3 regions of the Streptomyces sp. NPDC037126 genome follow, and region 2 is predicted to be linked to each of the others. Evidence: riboswitches for the same ligand, from Rfam matches in the RefSeq annotation. Region 2 holds a riboswitch; each other region holds the start of a gene.
The links. A riboswitch is a leader RNA that binds a small molecule or an ion and turns the genes downstream of it on or off. The one in region 2 is predicted to bind cobalamin.
Positions count from the first base shown of each region.

Region 1 (4,421 bases), on a different contig from region 2:
CAGGTTCTCCAGAGCGGCCCGGGTCTCGGTCCAGCCGCGGGTCTTCAGGCCGCAGTCGGGGTTGACCCACAGCCGTTCCGCGGGGATGGCCTCCAGGCCGGTGCGCAGCAGCTCGGCGGCCTCCTCGGCGCTCGGGACGCGGGGGGAGTGGATGTCGTAGACACCCGGCCCGGCCTCGCGCGGGTAGCCGTGGCCGGCGAGTTCGCGGGCGACCTGCATGTGCGACCGGGCGGCTTCGAGGCTGATGACGTCGGCGTCGAGATCGTCGATCGCCTGCACGATGTCACCGAACTCGGCGTAGCACATGTGCGTGTGGATCTGGGTGTCCGGGCGCACCCCGCCGGTGGTGAGGCGGAAGGCCCGCGTCGCCCAGTCCAGGTAGGCCTGCCGGTCGGCGGAGCGCAGCGGGAGCGTCTCGCGCAGCGCGGGCTCGTCGACCTGGATGACCGACGTCCCCGCGGCCTCCAGGTCGTCCACCTCGTCGCGCAGCGCCAGGGCGACCTGCCGCGCGGTGTCGCCGAGGGGCTGGTCGTCGCGGACGAAGGACCAGGCGAGCATGGTGACCGGACCGGTGAGCATGCCCTTGACCGGCCGGTCGGTGAGCGACTGGGCGTACGCCGTCCAGCGCACCGTCATCGGCTCCGGCCGGGAGATGTCGCCGGCCAGGATCGGCGGGCGCACGTACCGGGTGCCGTAGGACTGCACCCAGCCGTGCTGCGTGGCGAGGTAGCCGGTCAGCTGCTCCGCGAAGTACTGGACCATGTCGTTGCGTTCGGCCTCGCCGTGGACCAGGACGTCGAGGCCGGCCTTCTCCTGGAAGGAGACCACCTCCTGGATCTCCGCCCTGACCCGCTCCTCGTACCCGGCCGTGTCGATCCGGCCGGACCGCAGGTCGGCGCGGGCGGTGCGCAGTTCGCCGGTCTGCGGGAACGAGCCGATGGTGGTGGTGGGCAGCAGGGGCAGGCCGAGCCGGGTGCGCTGGGCGGCGGTGCGCTCGGAGTACGGCTGGGAGCGCCGGGCGTCGGCCTCGGTGACCGCGCCGGTGCGGGCTCGGACGGCCGGGTCGTGGGTGATCGGGGAACCCGCCCGGGAGGCGAGGTCGGCCCGGTTCGCCGAGAGTTCGGCGGCGATCGTGTCGGTGCCCTGGGCGAGGCCCCGGGCGAGGGTGACGATCTCCCGCGTCTTCTGCTTGGCGAAGGCGAGCCAGCGCAGGATCTGCGGCTCGATGTCCCGCTCGGCCGCGGCGTCCAGCGGCACGTGGAGGAGGGAGCAGGAGGCGGAGACGTCGACCCGGCCGGCCAGGCCCAGCAGCGTGCCGAGCGTGGACAGGGACCCGCCGAGGTCGTTGACCCAGATGTTGCGGCCGTTGACGACACCCGCGACCAGGCGCTTGCCGGGCAGGCCGCCGACGGCCGCGAGCGCGTCCAGATTGGCCGCGGCGGCCTCGGTGAAGTCGAGCGCGAGCCCGTCGACCGGGGCCTTGGCGAGCACCGGCAGGGCGTCGCCGAGGCGGTCGAAGTAGGAGGCCACCAGGAGCTTCGGACGGTCGGTCAGGGCGCCGAGGTCGCGGTAGGCGCGGGCGGCGGTGTTCAGCTCGGCGGGGGTGCGGTCCTGGACCAGGGCCGGCTCGTCGAGCTGCACCCATTCGGCGCCGGCGGCCCGGAGGTCGGCGAGTACCTCGGCGTACACCGGCAGCAGCCGGTCCAGCAGGGTGAGGGGGTCGAAGTCCGTGGCGACGCCGGGAGCCGGTTTGGCCAGCAGCAGGTAGGTGACGGGACCCACGAGCACGGGCCGGGCGGTGAGACCGAGCGCCAGGGCCTCGGTCAGCTCACCGACCTGCTTGGCGGAGTGGGCGGCGAACACCGTGTCAGGCCCCAACTCGGGTACGAGATAGTGGTAGTTGGTGTCGAACCACTTGGTCATCTCCAGCGGCGCCACCTCCTGGGTGCCGCGGGCCATGGCGAAGTAGCCGTCCAGGGCGTCGGCGGTGACGGCGTCCCGGTGGCGGGCGGGGATCGCGCCGACCATCACGGTCGTGTCCAGGAGGTGGTCGTAGTACGAGAAGTCGCCGGTCGGCACCTCGTCGATGCCGGCCTCGGCCAGCTGCCGCCAGTTCCCGCGGCGGAGTTCGGCGGCGGTGGCGCGGAGGGCGCCGGCGGTGACGCGGCCCTTCCAGTAGCCCTCGATCGCCTTCTTCAGTTCCCGGCCCTGGCCCTGGCGGGGGTAGCCGTACACGGTGGCGCGTGCTGCCGCGGCTGCGGACTCGCTGGTCACGGAGATCTCCTTCGCGAGATGAATCCCTGAGGTCCCGGGGACGGGACGAGAGCGCGAAGGGATGACGAACCGGGCGGAACCCGACCCCGCGCGCGCGGTCTGCGCGGTCGTCCGCCTGGTGTGTTCGCCGACCCGCCCTCGAGGTCACCGGGATGTCCGCGCACGGAACGGTCCGTACGCGGGCAGTTGGCAGGTCTTCGGACTCGCGGGCACGTCTCTGTCGTACGAGACACCTACTGGCCGTCGCTTCCCAGGCCCTTTTCGTCGGGCTCAGTGCGTATGACGGCGGTCGTTCCCGCTCACCGCTGCGGGGCAGTCCCGGATTCCCACCGGGTTCCCTCTTGCGACGCATCCCGCCTGGCTGACGGGGCGAACCAGCTGCTCCGGCCACCCTACGGGTTCGCCGTGCCCGGGGGGAGGCGGACGTCCACCATCCGGACGGTGCGGCGGGACGGGCATGCCACAGGGCGGGAAGCGCCGCACGCGCTTCCCGCCCTGCCCCTGTGATGCCCCCGCCGGGACCCTCACCCCGGCGTTGCGGGCCCCCTCGGCCCGCGTCGTACCAGGCCCTCAGTCCTGGTCGTGGATGTGGAACCCGCGGCCCGACTTCCGGCCGAGGAGCCCCGCCTCCACCATGCGCTGGAGCAGTGGTGGAGGGGCGTAGAGGGGTTCGCGGAACTCGGCGTAGAGCGACTCGGCGATCGACGCGACGGTGTCCAGGCCGATCAGGTCCGCGAGCCTCAGCGGGCCCATGGGGTGCGCGCAGCCCAGTTCCATGCCCGTGTCGATGTCCGCCGCCGTCGCGAAGCCGGACTCGGCCATCCGGACCGCCGCCAGGAGGTACGGGATGAGCAGCGCGTTGATGACGAAGCCCGACCGGTCCCGCGAGTGGACCACCGTCTTGCCGAGCGCGCCGGCCGCGAAGTCCACCGCCGCGGCGACCGTCTCCGGTGACGTGTGCAGGGAGGTCACCACCTCGACCAGGGGCAGCACCGGCACGGGGTTGAAGAAGTGCAGGCCCACGACCCGGTCGGCGCGGCCGGTCGCCATGCCCAGACGCATGATCGGCAGGGAGGAGGTGTTGGTCGCGAGAACGGCCGCCGGGTCCTCGACGATCTTGTCGAGGGCGGCGAAGATCCCGGTCTTGGCCTCCGCGTTCTCCACGACCGCCTCGACGACGAGCTGCCGGTCGGCGAGGTCGTCGAGGCTGCCGGTGAAGACCATGCGGGCGAGCGCGTCCGCGGCGGCGGTCTCCTCCAGTTTGCCGCGCCGCACGGCGCGTTCGAGCGATGCGGCCACGCGCTTCCGTGCGGCGCGGGCCGCGACCGCGTCCACCTCGCACACCATGGTGTCGAGGCCGGCCCGTGCGCAGACCTCGGCGATGCCGGCGCCCATCTGGCCGCCGCCGACCACACCGACCCGTCGGACGTCCCCGCTCACGCTCCGGCCTCCGCCCGCCGCACGAGGTGCCGCGTGTACGCGTCCGGGGTGAAGAACAGCGGCAACTCGCCCGAGAGCACGGTCCGTTCGAAGAGCGCACGGACGTCGTCGACCGGTGCCCACGGGTACTCGGCGCCCAGCGCGGCGATCTCGTCGTCCAGTGCCTCCCGGACCGTCTCCCGCTCGATCACCCGGTGCCGCAGCCACTGCCAGACCTGCACACGGGCGATCTCGGCAGTGGCCGCGTCCTCCATGAGCCCGTGGAGGGCGACGGCGCCCTGCCCGCACAGCCAGGCCGCGAAGTAGCGCAGCGCCACGGCGATGTTGGTGCGGACGCCGTCCTCCGTGGGCGGCCCGCTGATCCGGCGCACCGACAGCAGGTCGGCGGCGGTGACCTCCACGTCGTCCCGGGTGCGGTCGAGCTGGTGCGGCCGCTCGCCGAGGACGCCGTCGAACACCTCACGACAGACGGGCACGAGCCCGGGGTGGGCCACCCAGGAGCCGTCGAAGCCGTCCTCGGCCTCCCGTTCCTTGTCCAGCCGCACCTTGGCGAGCGCGGCCTCGTTCGCGGCCGGGTCCCCGCCCGGCACCTGTGCGGCCATACCGCCGATCGCGTGGGCACCGCGCCGGTGGCAGGTGCGCACGAGCAGCTCCGTGTAGGCCCGCATGAACGGGGCCGTCATCGTGACCTTCGCGCGGTCCGGCAG
Region 1 covers NZ_JBVJTD010000002.1:168,202-172,622, reverse strand. The annotation lists gene metE (5-methyltetrahydropteroyltriglutamate--homocysteine S-methyltransferase) at 1-2,274, opposite strand, end outside; cobalamin riboswitch at 2,446-2,668, opposite strand; gene ACZ7FF_RS05790 (3-hydroxybutyryl-CoA dehydrogenase) at 2,845-3,714, opposite strand; gene aceB (malate synthase A) at 3,711-4,421, opposite strand, start outside.
Region 1: it holds a riboswitch for cobalamin, as region 2 does, so the genes downstream of both, metE (5-methyltetrahydropteroyltriglutamate--homocysteine S-methyltransferase) here and ACZ7FF_RS24380 (ribonucleoside-diphosphate reductase subunit alpha) in region 2, are expected to answer to the same signal.

Region 2 (4,421 bases):
CCCTGCTGATCGCCTTCGGCGTGCTGGCGGCCTACACGTACTCCTCCGGTCTGCGGGCCCCCGCGCTGATCGCGTTCGTGAAGGACGCGCTGATCTACATCGTCATCGCGGTGGCGATCATCTACATCCCGATCAAGCTGGGCGGCTTCGACGACGTCTTCGCCAAGGCGGGCCACGCGCTCAGCCAGGTCAACCCGGCCACCGGCAAGACGCGCGGCGCGCTCGCGCCCCCGGAGGCGGGCCAGTGGACGTACGCCACCCTGGCCCTCGGCTCGGCGCTCGCCCTGTTCATGTACCCGCACTCGATCACCGCGACGCTCTCCTCCAAGAGCCGTGAGGTGATCCGGCGCAACACCACGATCCTGCCGCTGTACTCCCTCATGCTCGGCCTGCTGGCCCTGCTGGGCTTCATGGCGATCGCGGCCGGGGTGAAGGTCACCAACGGCCAGCTGGCCATCCCGCAGCTGTTCGAGGACATGTTCCCGGACTGGTTCGCGGGCGTGGCCTTCGCCGCCATCGGCATCGGCGCCCTGGTCCCCGCGGCCATCATGTCGATCGCGGCCGCGAACCTGTTCACCCGCAACATCTACAAGGACTTCATCAAGCCGGACGCCACGCCGAAGCAGGAGGCCCAGGTCTCCAAGCTCGTCTCGCTGCTGGTGAAGGTGGGCGCGCTGGCCTTCGTCCTCACCATGGACAAGACGGTCGCCATCAACTTCCAGCTGCTGGGCGGCATCTGGATCCTGCAGACCTTCCCGGCGCTGGTCGGCGGCCTGTTCACCCGCTGGTTCCACCGCTGGGCCCTGCTCGCCGGCTGGGCGGTCGGCATGGTCTACGGAACGGTCGCCGCGTACGGCGTCGCCTCGCCGACCCAGAAGCACTTCGGGGGTTCCGCGAAGGAGATCCCGGGCATCGGCGAGATCGGCTACATCGGCCTCACGGCCTTCGTGCTCAACGTGGTGGTGACCGTGGTCCTCACCTTCGTCCTGAAGGCCGTGAAGGCCCCTGAGGGCGTCGACGAGACCACCGCGGACGACTACACCGCGGACGCCGGCGACGCCGGTGTCCAGGTGGAGCTGCCCCCGGCGACCGCGGGCACCGGTCACTGAGCGACCGCCGCACGACGGGCCGCCGGGAAATCCGGCGGCCCGTCGCCGTGTCCGTGCACCAGACTCGGTGCCATGGACATCGTGATCCGGCAGAGCACCCCCGACGAGCACGCCGCCCTCGGTGAACTCACCGCCCGGGCCTACCTCGACGACGGCCTCCTCGACTACGGCGAGGACGACGCGTACCTGCCCGTGCTGAGGGACGTCGCGAAGCGGGCCGCCGCCGCCGAGGTGCTCGTGGCGGTGCGCGACGGCGAGCTGCTCGGCGGCGTCACCTTCGTCCCCGACGGCGGCCCCGTCGCCGACATCGCGGGTCCCGGGGAGGCCGAGATCCGGGCGCTGGCCGTCGCGCGCGGCGTGCGCGGGCAGGGCGTCGGCGAGGCCCTCGTCAGGGCCTGCCTCGACCGTGCCCGCGGCACGGAGGGCTGCACCTCCGTCGTGCTGTCGAGCCAGCGCTCCATGCACAGCGCCCACCGGCTCTACGAACGCCTCGGCTTCGTTCGCACGCCGGAGCGGGACTGGAATCCCGTGCCGCACCTGGACGACATCACCCTTCTCACCTACGAGCTGACACTCCGAAACCACCTCGACACAACATCTGGGGGTGACACGACAGCCCGGCACTAGATGTATGCTCATGCTCGCTGTCGCCGCAGGGGAATCCGGTGCGAATCCGGAACTGTCCCGCAACGGTGTACTTGCGTGCATTGCGCACGCCCGTGTCAGTCCGAGGACCTGCCGGCAGCGCGCCCGGCCGTCCGGTCCGGGTGCCCTGAGACGTCCGGGCCTCGTGGAATGGGTCGGTGGACGCGACGCCGTGTGCGCTCGTGACTGCCCGCTGCCCTCCGCCAGGCCCCCGTGCCGAGCGAGGGAGAGCCCCACGTGACCATCGCGCCAGCCGAACCGGCTTCAGCCACAGGTCTGGAGAACGACGGTCCCGGTGCCGCGCTGCTGCGGACCCTGACCGAGCTGACCGCCGACCTCCCCGACACCGACCCCGGCCGGGTCGCCGCCGCCGCGCTGCGCGGCCGGTCGGCCCACGCGGACGAGTCGGAGCTGCGCGAGCTGGCCACGGAGGCCGCCGCGGGTCTCATCTCCGAGGACCCCGCCTACTCGCGGCTGGCCGCCCGGCTGCTGACCGTCTCCATCCGTGCCGAGGCCGCCTCGCAGGGCGTGACGACGTTCACCGAGTCCGTGGCCGTCGGCCACCGGGAAGGCCTGATCGCCGACCGGACCGCCGAGTTCGTCCGGCTGCACGCCGGCCGGCTGGACCACCTGATCGACCCGCTCGCCGACGACCGCTTCGGCTACTTCGGGCTGCGCACCCTGCACAGCCGCTATCTGCTGCGGCACCCGATCACCCGCAAGGTCGTCGAGACGCCCCAGCACTTCATGCTGCGGGTCGCCGCCGGCCTGGCCGAGGACGACACCGCCCGCTCCGTCGACGAGGTCGCCGCGCTCTACGGGCTCATGAGCCGCCTGGACTACCTGCCCTCCTCCCCGACGCTCTTCAACGCCGGCACCCGGCACCCCCAGATGTCGTCCTGCTACCTGCTGGACTCCCCGCTGGACGAGCTGGACTCCATCTACGACCGCTACCACCAGGTCGCCCGCCTGTCGAAGCACGCCGGCGGCATCGGTCTGTCGTACTCCCGCATCCGCAGCCGCGGTTCGCTGATCCGGGGCACCAACGGGCACTCCAACGGCATCGTGCCGTTCCTGAAGACCCTGGACGCCTCGGTGGCCGCCGTGAACCAGGGCGGCCGGCGCAAGGGCGCGGCCGCGGTGTACCTGGAGACCTGGCACTCCGACATCGAGGAGTTCCTGGAGCTGCGGGACAACACCGGTGAGGACGCCCGCCGCACCCACAACCTGAACCTCGCGCACTGGGTCCCGGACGAGTTCATGCGCCGGGTCAACGCCGACGGGCAGTGGTCGCTGTTCTCCCCGTCGGACGTGCCCGGTCTCGTCGACCTGTGGGGCGTGGAGTTCGACGCCGCCTACCGCGAGGCGGAACGCCAGGGCCTCGCGAAGAAGACCATCCCGGCGCGCGAGCTGTACGGCCGCATGATGCGCACCCTCGCGCAGACCGGCAACGGCTGGATGACCTTCAAGGACGCCGCCAACCGCACCGCCAACCAGACGGCCGAGCCGGGCCACGTCGTCCACTCCTCCAACCTCTGCACGGAGATCCTGGAGGTCACGGACGACGGCGAGACGGCGGTCTGCAACCTCGGCTCGGTCAACCTCGGCGCGTTCGTGAGCGGCGGGGACATCGACTGGGAGCGGCTGGACGAGACGGTCCGCACGGCCGTCACCTTCCTGGACCGCGTCGTCGACATCAACTTCTACCCGACCGAGCAGGCGGGCCGCTCCAACGCCAGGTGGCGGCCGGTGGGCCTGGGCGCGATGGGTCTCCAGGACGTCTTCTTCAAGCTGCGCCTGCCCTTCGACTCGCCCGAGGCCCGGGCGCTGTCCACCCGGATCGCCGAGCGCATCATGCTCGCCGCGTACGAGGCCTCCACCGACCTCGCCGAGCGCAACGGACCGCTGCCGGCCTGGGAGAAGACCCGCACCGCGCGCGGTGTGCTGCACCCGGACCACTACGACGCGGAGCTGACCTGGCCCGAGCGCTGGGCGGCGCTGCGCGAGCGGATCGCGGCGGTCGGCATGCGCAACTCGCTGCTCCTCGCGATCGCTCCGACGGCCACCATCGCCTCCATCGCGGGCGTCTACGAGTGCATCGAGCCGCAGGTGTCGAACCTGTTCAAGCGCGAGACGCTGTCGGGTGAGTTCCTCCAGGTCAACTCGTACCTGGTGCAGGACCTGAAGGACCTGGGCGTGTGGGACGCGCGCACCCGTGAGGCGCTGCGCGACTCGAGCGGCTCGGTGCAGGACTTCGCCTGGATCCCGCAGGACGTGCGGACGCTGTACCGCACGGCGTGGGAGATCCCCCAGCGCGGTCTGATCGACATGGCCGCGGCCCGCACCCCGTTCCTGGACCAGGCGCAGTCCCTGAACCTGTTCATGGAGACGCCGACGATCGGCAAGCTCTCCTCGATGTACGCGTACGCCTGGAAGTCGGGCCTGAAGACGACGTACTACCTGCGCTCGCGCCCGGCGACCCGGATCGCCCGCGCGGCCCGCGCCGCCGTCCCCGTGCAGGCCACCCCCGACCCCGAGGCGGTCGCCTGCTCCCTGGAAAACCCCGAGTCCTGCGAGGCCTGCCAGTAATGCCCAACCAGAACCTGCTCGACCCCGGCTTCGAGCTGACCCTGCGCCCGATGCGCTACCCGGACTTCTACGAGCGCT
Region 2 covers NZ_JBVJTD010000011.1:186,171-190,591, reverse strand. The annotation lists gene mctP (monocarboxylate uptake permease MctP) at 1-1,109, shown strand, start outside; gene ACZ7FF_RS24385 (GNAT family N-acetyltransferase) at 1,182-1,736, shown strand; cobalamin riboswitch at 1,741-1,866, shown strand; gene ACZ7FF_RS24380 (ribonucleoside-diphosphate reductase subunit alpha) at 1,992-4,343, shown strand; gene ACZ7FF_RS24375 (ribonucleotide-diphosphate reductase subunit beta) at 4,343-4,421, shown strand, end outside.

Region 3 (4,421 bases), on a different contig from region 2:
GCGACCAGCGCGTCGGCCCGCTCCAGCAGTTCGTACAGCCCGGCGTCCGCGCCGCGCAGCGAACCGCAGTACACCGGGAGGGCGTTGGCGCCCTTCGCCTCGATCGCCTCGCACAGGGTGTCCACGAAGGCGGTGTTGCCGCTCAGCTCGTGCGCCCGGTAGAAGAGCACGCCCACGGTCGGACGGCCGCCGTGGACCTCGTACGAGCCGTGGACGCCGTACTCCGGCATCCTGCGCGGCTCCTCGAAGCCCTCGCCGGTCAGCAGCACGGTGTCGGACAGGAACCGGGACAGCTCCAGCAGGTTCTCCGGACCGCCCTCGACCAGGTACCTCAGCGCCTCGGCCACCACACCGGCGGGCACGGTCGACTCGGCCATCAGCTCGGCGTCCGGCACGGTCTCGCCGCCCAGCAGCACCGCCGGGATCCCGGACGCCCGCAGCGCGGCCAGCCCGTCCTCCCAGGCGCGCTTGCCACCCAGCAGCCGTACGACGGCGAGGTCCGCCCCGTCGAGCAGCTCCGGCAGCTCCTGCGCGACGTCGACCCGGTTGGGGTTGCCGATGCGGTAGTCCGCGCCGGAGGCCCGGGCCGCCAGCAGATCCGTGTCGGCGGTCGACAACAACAACACTGTGCTCATGCGGGCGCTCCCGGTGGAATGAAAGGCAGTCCTTGCGGCGCGCCCGACTCGATGAGCCGCCACAGCGCGTCCGTGTCCGCGTGCTGTTCGATCAGGTCGCCGAGCCGGTCGAGCTGCTCCTCGCGCAGCGCGGCGAAGGAGGTGTCCGGCGCCGGCACGAAGCGGCGGCCCGCGGCGGCGGCCACCTCGCGCAGGAAGGCCCGCCGGAAGCCGTCCGACTCCAGCGAACCGTGCCAGTGGGTGCCCCAGGTCTGGCCGGCCCGGCATCCGTCGAGGAAGGTGTCCCCGCCCTCGACCGTGGCCACCCCGTGGTGGATCTCGTAGCCCTCGACCCGCTCGCCCAGGGCCTCGCCGACGGGCCGGGCGAGGGTCTTCTCACGGGCGAACCGCACCCGCACGGGCAGCACGCCGAGCCCGGGGACGGCGCCGGCGCGCGACTCGACCTCGTCCTCGATGTGCTCGCCGAGGATCTGGAAGCCGCCGCAGACGCCGAGGACCGGGCGCCCCTCGGCGGCCCTGCGCACGAGGGCGTCCGCGAGCCCGCGCTCCCTCAGCCACTGCAGCGCCCGGACCGTGCCCCGGGTCCCCGGAACGACGACCAGGTCCGCGTCGGCCAGCTCCTCCGGCCGGTCCACGAAGCGCACCACGACGCCCGGTTCGGCGGCCAGCGCGTCGACGTCGGTGAAGTTGGACATCAGCGGGATCGCGCACACGGCGACCCGCAGCACGTCCTCGCCGAGCGGGGGAGCGACCGTGGACTCCCGGACGGTGCCGCGCAGCGACACCCGCAGCCCGTCCTCCTCGTCGATGCCGAGCCCGTGCCGGAACGGCAGTACGCCGTACGCCGGGCGCCCGGTGAGGCCCTTCAGCATCTCCAACCCGGGCTCCAGCAGGGAGACGTCACCCCGGAACTTGTTCACCAGGAACCCGGCGACCAGCTCCTGGTCCTCGGGCGAGAGCAGGGCGACCGTGCCGAAGAAGGACGCGAAGACGCCCCCGCGGTCGATGTCCCCGACCACGAGGACGGGCAACCGCGCGCCCCGCGCGATCCCCATGTTCACGATGTCGGTCCGGCGCAGGTTGATCTCCGCCGGGCTGCCCGCCCCCTCACAGATCACCGCGTCATACGTGCCCCGCAACTCGGCCAGGCAGTCCAGGACCGTGCCCAGCAGCCGCTGCTGGCGCCCCCCGTGGTAGCCGCGCGCGCTCAGCTCGCCCACGGGTCTGCCCAGCAGCACCACCTGGCTGCTCTGTTCACCGCCGGGCTTGAGCAGCACCGGGTTCATCTGCGCGGTCGGCTCGATCCGGCACGCCTGGGCCTGCATGGCCTGGGCCCGCCCGATCTCCGCCCCCTCGCGGGTCACGAAGGAGTTGAGGGACATGTTCTGCGCCTTGAACGGCGCGACCTTCACACCCTGGCGCACCAGCCACCGGCAGATCCCGGCCGTCACGACGCTCTTGCCGGCGTCGGAGGTGGTGCCGGCGACGAGGAGACCACCGCTCACTTCGCACGTCCCTTCACGAGTCGGCGCGCGGCGACCGTGGCGCCGAGCGCGAGCAGGCCGACGCGGCGGGAGAGCCGTACGGCCCGGTCGATGTCGGTGACCCGGACGGCCCGTCCGCCGCCCAGCACGGGGCGGTGTTCGACACGGCCGCCGTAGGAGAGGGTCCCGCCGAGGCGTACGCCGAGGGCGCCCGCGAAGGAGGCCTCGACGGGCCCGGCGTTGGGGCTCGGGTGCTTCGCCGCGTCGGCCCGCCACGCCCGTACGGCGCCGCGCGGGTCGGGTCCGGCCAGCGCGGCGAGTACGGCGGTCAGCCGGGCCCCCGGCCAGCCGGCGACGTCGTCGAGGCGGGCCGAGGCCCAGCCGTAGCGGCGGTGGCGCGGGGACCTGTGACCGACCATCGCGTCGAGGGTGTTGACCGCGCGGAACCCGAGCAGCCCGGGCACCCCGGCCACGGCGCCCCACACCAGGGCGCCCACGACGGCGTCGGAGGTGTTCTCGGCGACGGACTCGACCACGGCCCGGGCGATGCCGTCGGCGTCCAGGGCCTGGGGATCCCGGCCGCACAGGTGGGGCAGTCGGGCCCGGGCCGCCTCGACGTCCCCCGCCTCCAGGGCGCGCCCGACGGCGCGCGCCTCCCGGGCGAGGGAGGTGCCGCCGACGACGGCCCAGGTGGCGGCGGCGGTCAGCGCGACGCCGGCGAGGGGGGAGGGGCGTACGGCGCGCGCGGCGACCGTGCCGAGGGCTACGGCGCCGCCGGCGCACACGACGGTGTGCAGCGCGCCCCAGCCGCGGTGGTCGTGCCACAGCGCGCCTTCCACGGCGGCGGCCGCCCGTCCGAACACGGCGACCGGATGCCCGCGGCGGGGGTCGCCGAGGAGCAGGTCACCGAGAAGGCCGGCGGCGGCGCCGTACGCGTAAATGCGATCGGCACCCATCGGCTCAGCCGGCCGTGGGCGCGGAAGCGGTCCTGGTACTGGTCCTCGGGCAGCCGAGCATCGCGATACGTGTCCTCACTCAGGGTGTCCGCGCCCTGGTACGGCGAGATCCGGCGGCGAGAGTTCCTGGCTCCCGGGGGTTCTTCCCCGGTGACAGTGGCGGGACCGCGCCGGATTCGCACCGGCTTCCTCTTCTGCCGCCGTAGATGGCCTGGGCAGTCCACCACGCACCCGGAACGGCCGTCAACTTGCCGTTGACCTGCGAGGGGAGAGTGTGCCGATCCCCACACCGCGGTGCCTGCGGGTACGAAAGAGGCTCCCCGCCACACCAGGTGGAGGGGAGCCTCTCGGGACTGCTCGGTCGTGCCTCGGGCCTGATGCCCGGTCAGGCCTTGACCACGATCAGGTAGAAGCCGTACGCCACCGCCGCCGCGCAGGCCGCGAAGCAGACGTAGGCGCCGGTGACGGCGAGGGCCGCGGAGTCGCCCTGGGACGAGGCGCGTTCGCGCCGGGCCAGGCCCCTGATGCCGAGGGTGAACAGGGCCACCAGGCCCACGGTGGCCACGAGGCTGACGCCGAAGACGGAGCCGATGGCCGCCCAGTCGATCTTCATGGGGATGCTTCCTTAGTAACCGGAGGAGTGACCGGGTCAGACGGTGGCGGCCGGGGGAGCGGCCGGGGCGGCGGTGGCCGGTTCGGCGGCCGGGGAGGGGATCGTGGCCGTCAGGCCCTCGGCGACCGTGCCCACGGGGGGCGGGGTCACCGCGGCGATGGCGGTGGTCACCACGCCGGCCGGCTCCGCGGTCCCGTCGACGGCGTTGACGTTCGTGTGGTCGATGACCTCGCGGCGGGAGAGCTTCCAGATGGTGGCGCTCGCGGCGACCAGGAAGACGGCGACGACGGCGGTGCCCCAGCCGCCCAGGCCGGTGACGGTCTCGGCGCCCGCGCCGACCAGGGCGGCGGCCGGCAGGGTGAGCACCCAGGCGACGGCCATGCGGGTCGCGGTGGACCAGCGGACCACACCGCCCTTGCGGCCCAGGCCCGCGCCCATCACCGAGCCGGAGACGACATGGGTGGTGGAGAGGGAGAAGCCGAGGTGGGAGGAGGCCAGGATGGCGGTCGCGGCGCTGGTCTGGGCGGCGAAGCCCTGGCGCGGCTCCAGGTCGGTCAGGCCCTTGCCCATGGTGCGGATGATGCGCCAGCCGCCGATGTAGGTGCCGAGCGCGATGGCCAGGCCCGCGGAGAGGATCACCCAGGTGGGAGGGTTGGAACCGGGGGCGATGGCGCCGCCCGTGATCAGCGCGAGGGTGATGACGCCCATCGTCTTCTGCGCGTCGTTGGTGCCG
Region 3 covers NZ_JBVJTD010000001.1:1,015,612-1,020,032, forward strand. The annotation lists gene cobN (cobaltochelatase subunit CobN) at 1-635, opposite strand, end outside; gene ACZ7FF_RS04665 (cobyric acid synthase) at 632-2,140, opposite strand; gene ACZ7FF_RS04670 (cobalamin biosynthesis protein) at 2,137-3,075, opposite strand; cobalamin riboswitch at 3,174-3,315, opposite strand; gene ACZ7FF_RS04675 (hypothetical protein) at 3,461-3,688, opposite strand; gene ACZ7FF_RS04680 (inorganic phosphate transporter) at 3,725-4,421, opposite strand, start outside.
Region 3: it holds a riboswitch for cobalamin, as region 2 does, so the genes downstream of both, ACZ7FF_RS04670 (cobalamin biosynthesis protein) here and ACZ7FF_RS24380 (ribonucleoside-diphosphate reductase subunit alpha) in region 2, are expected to answer to the same signal.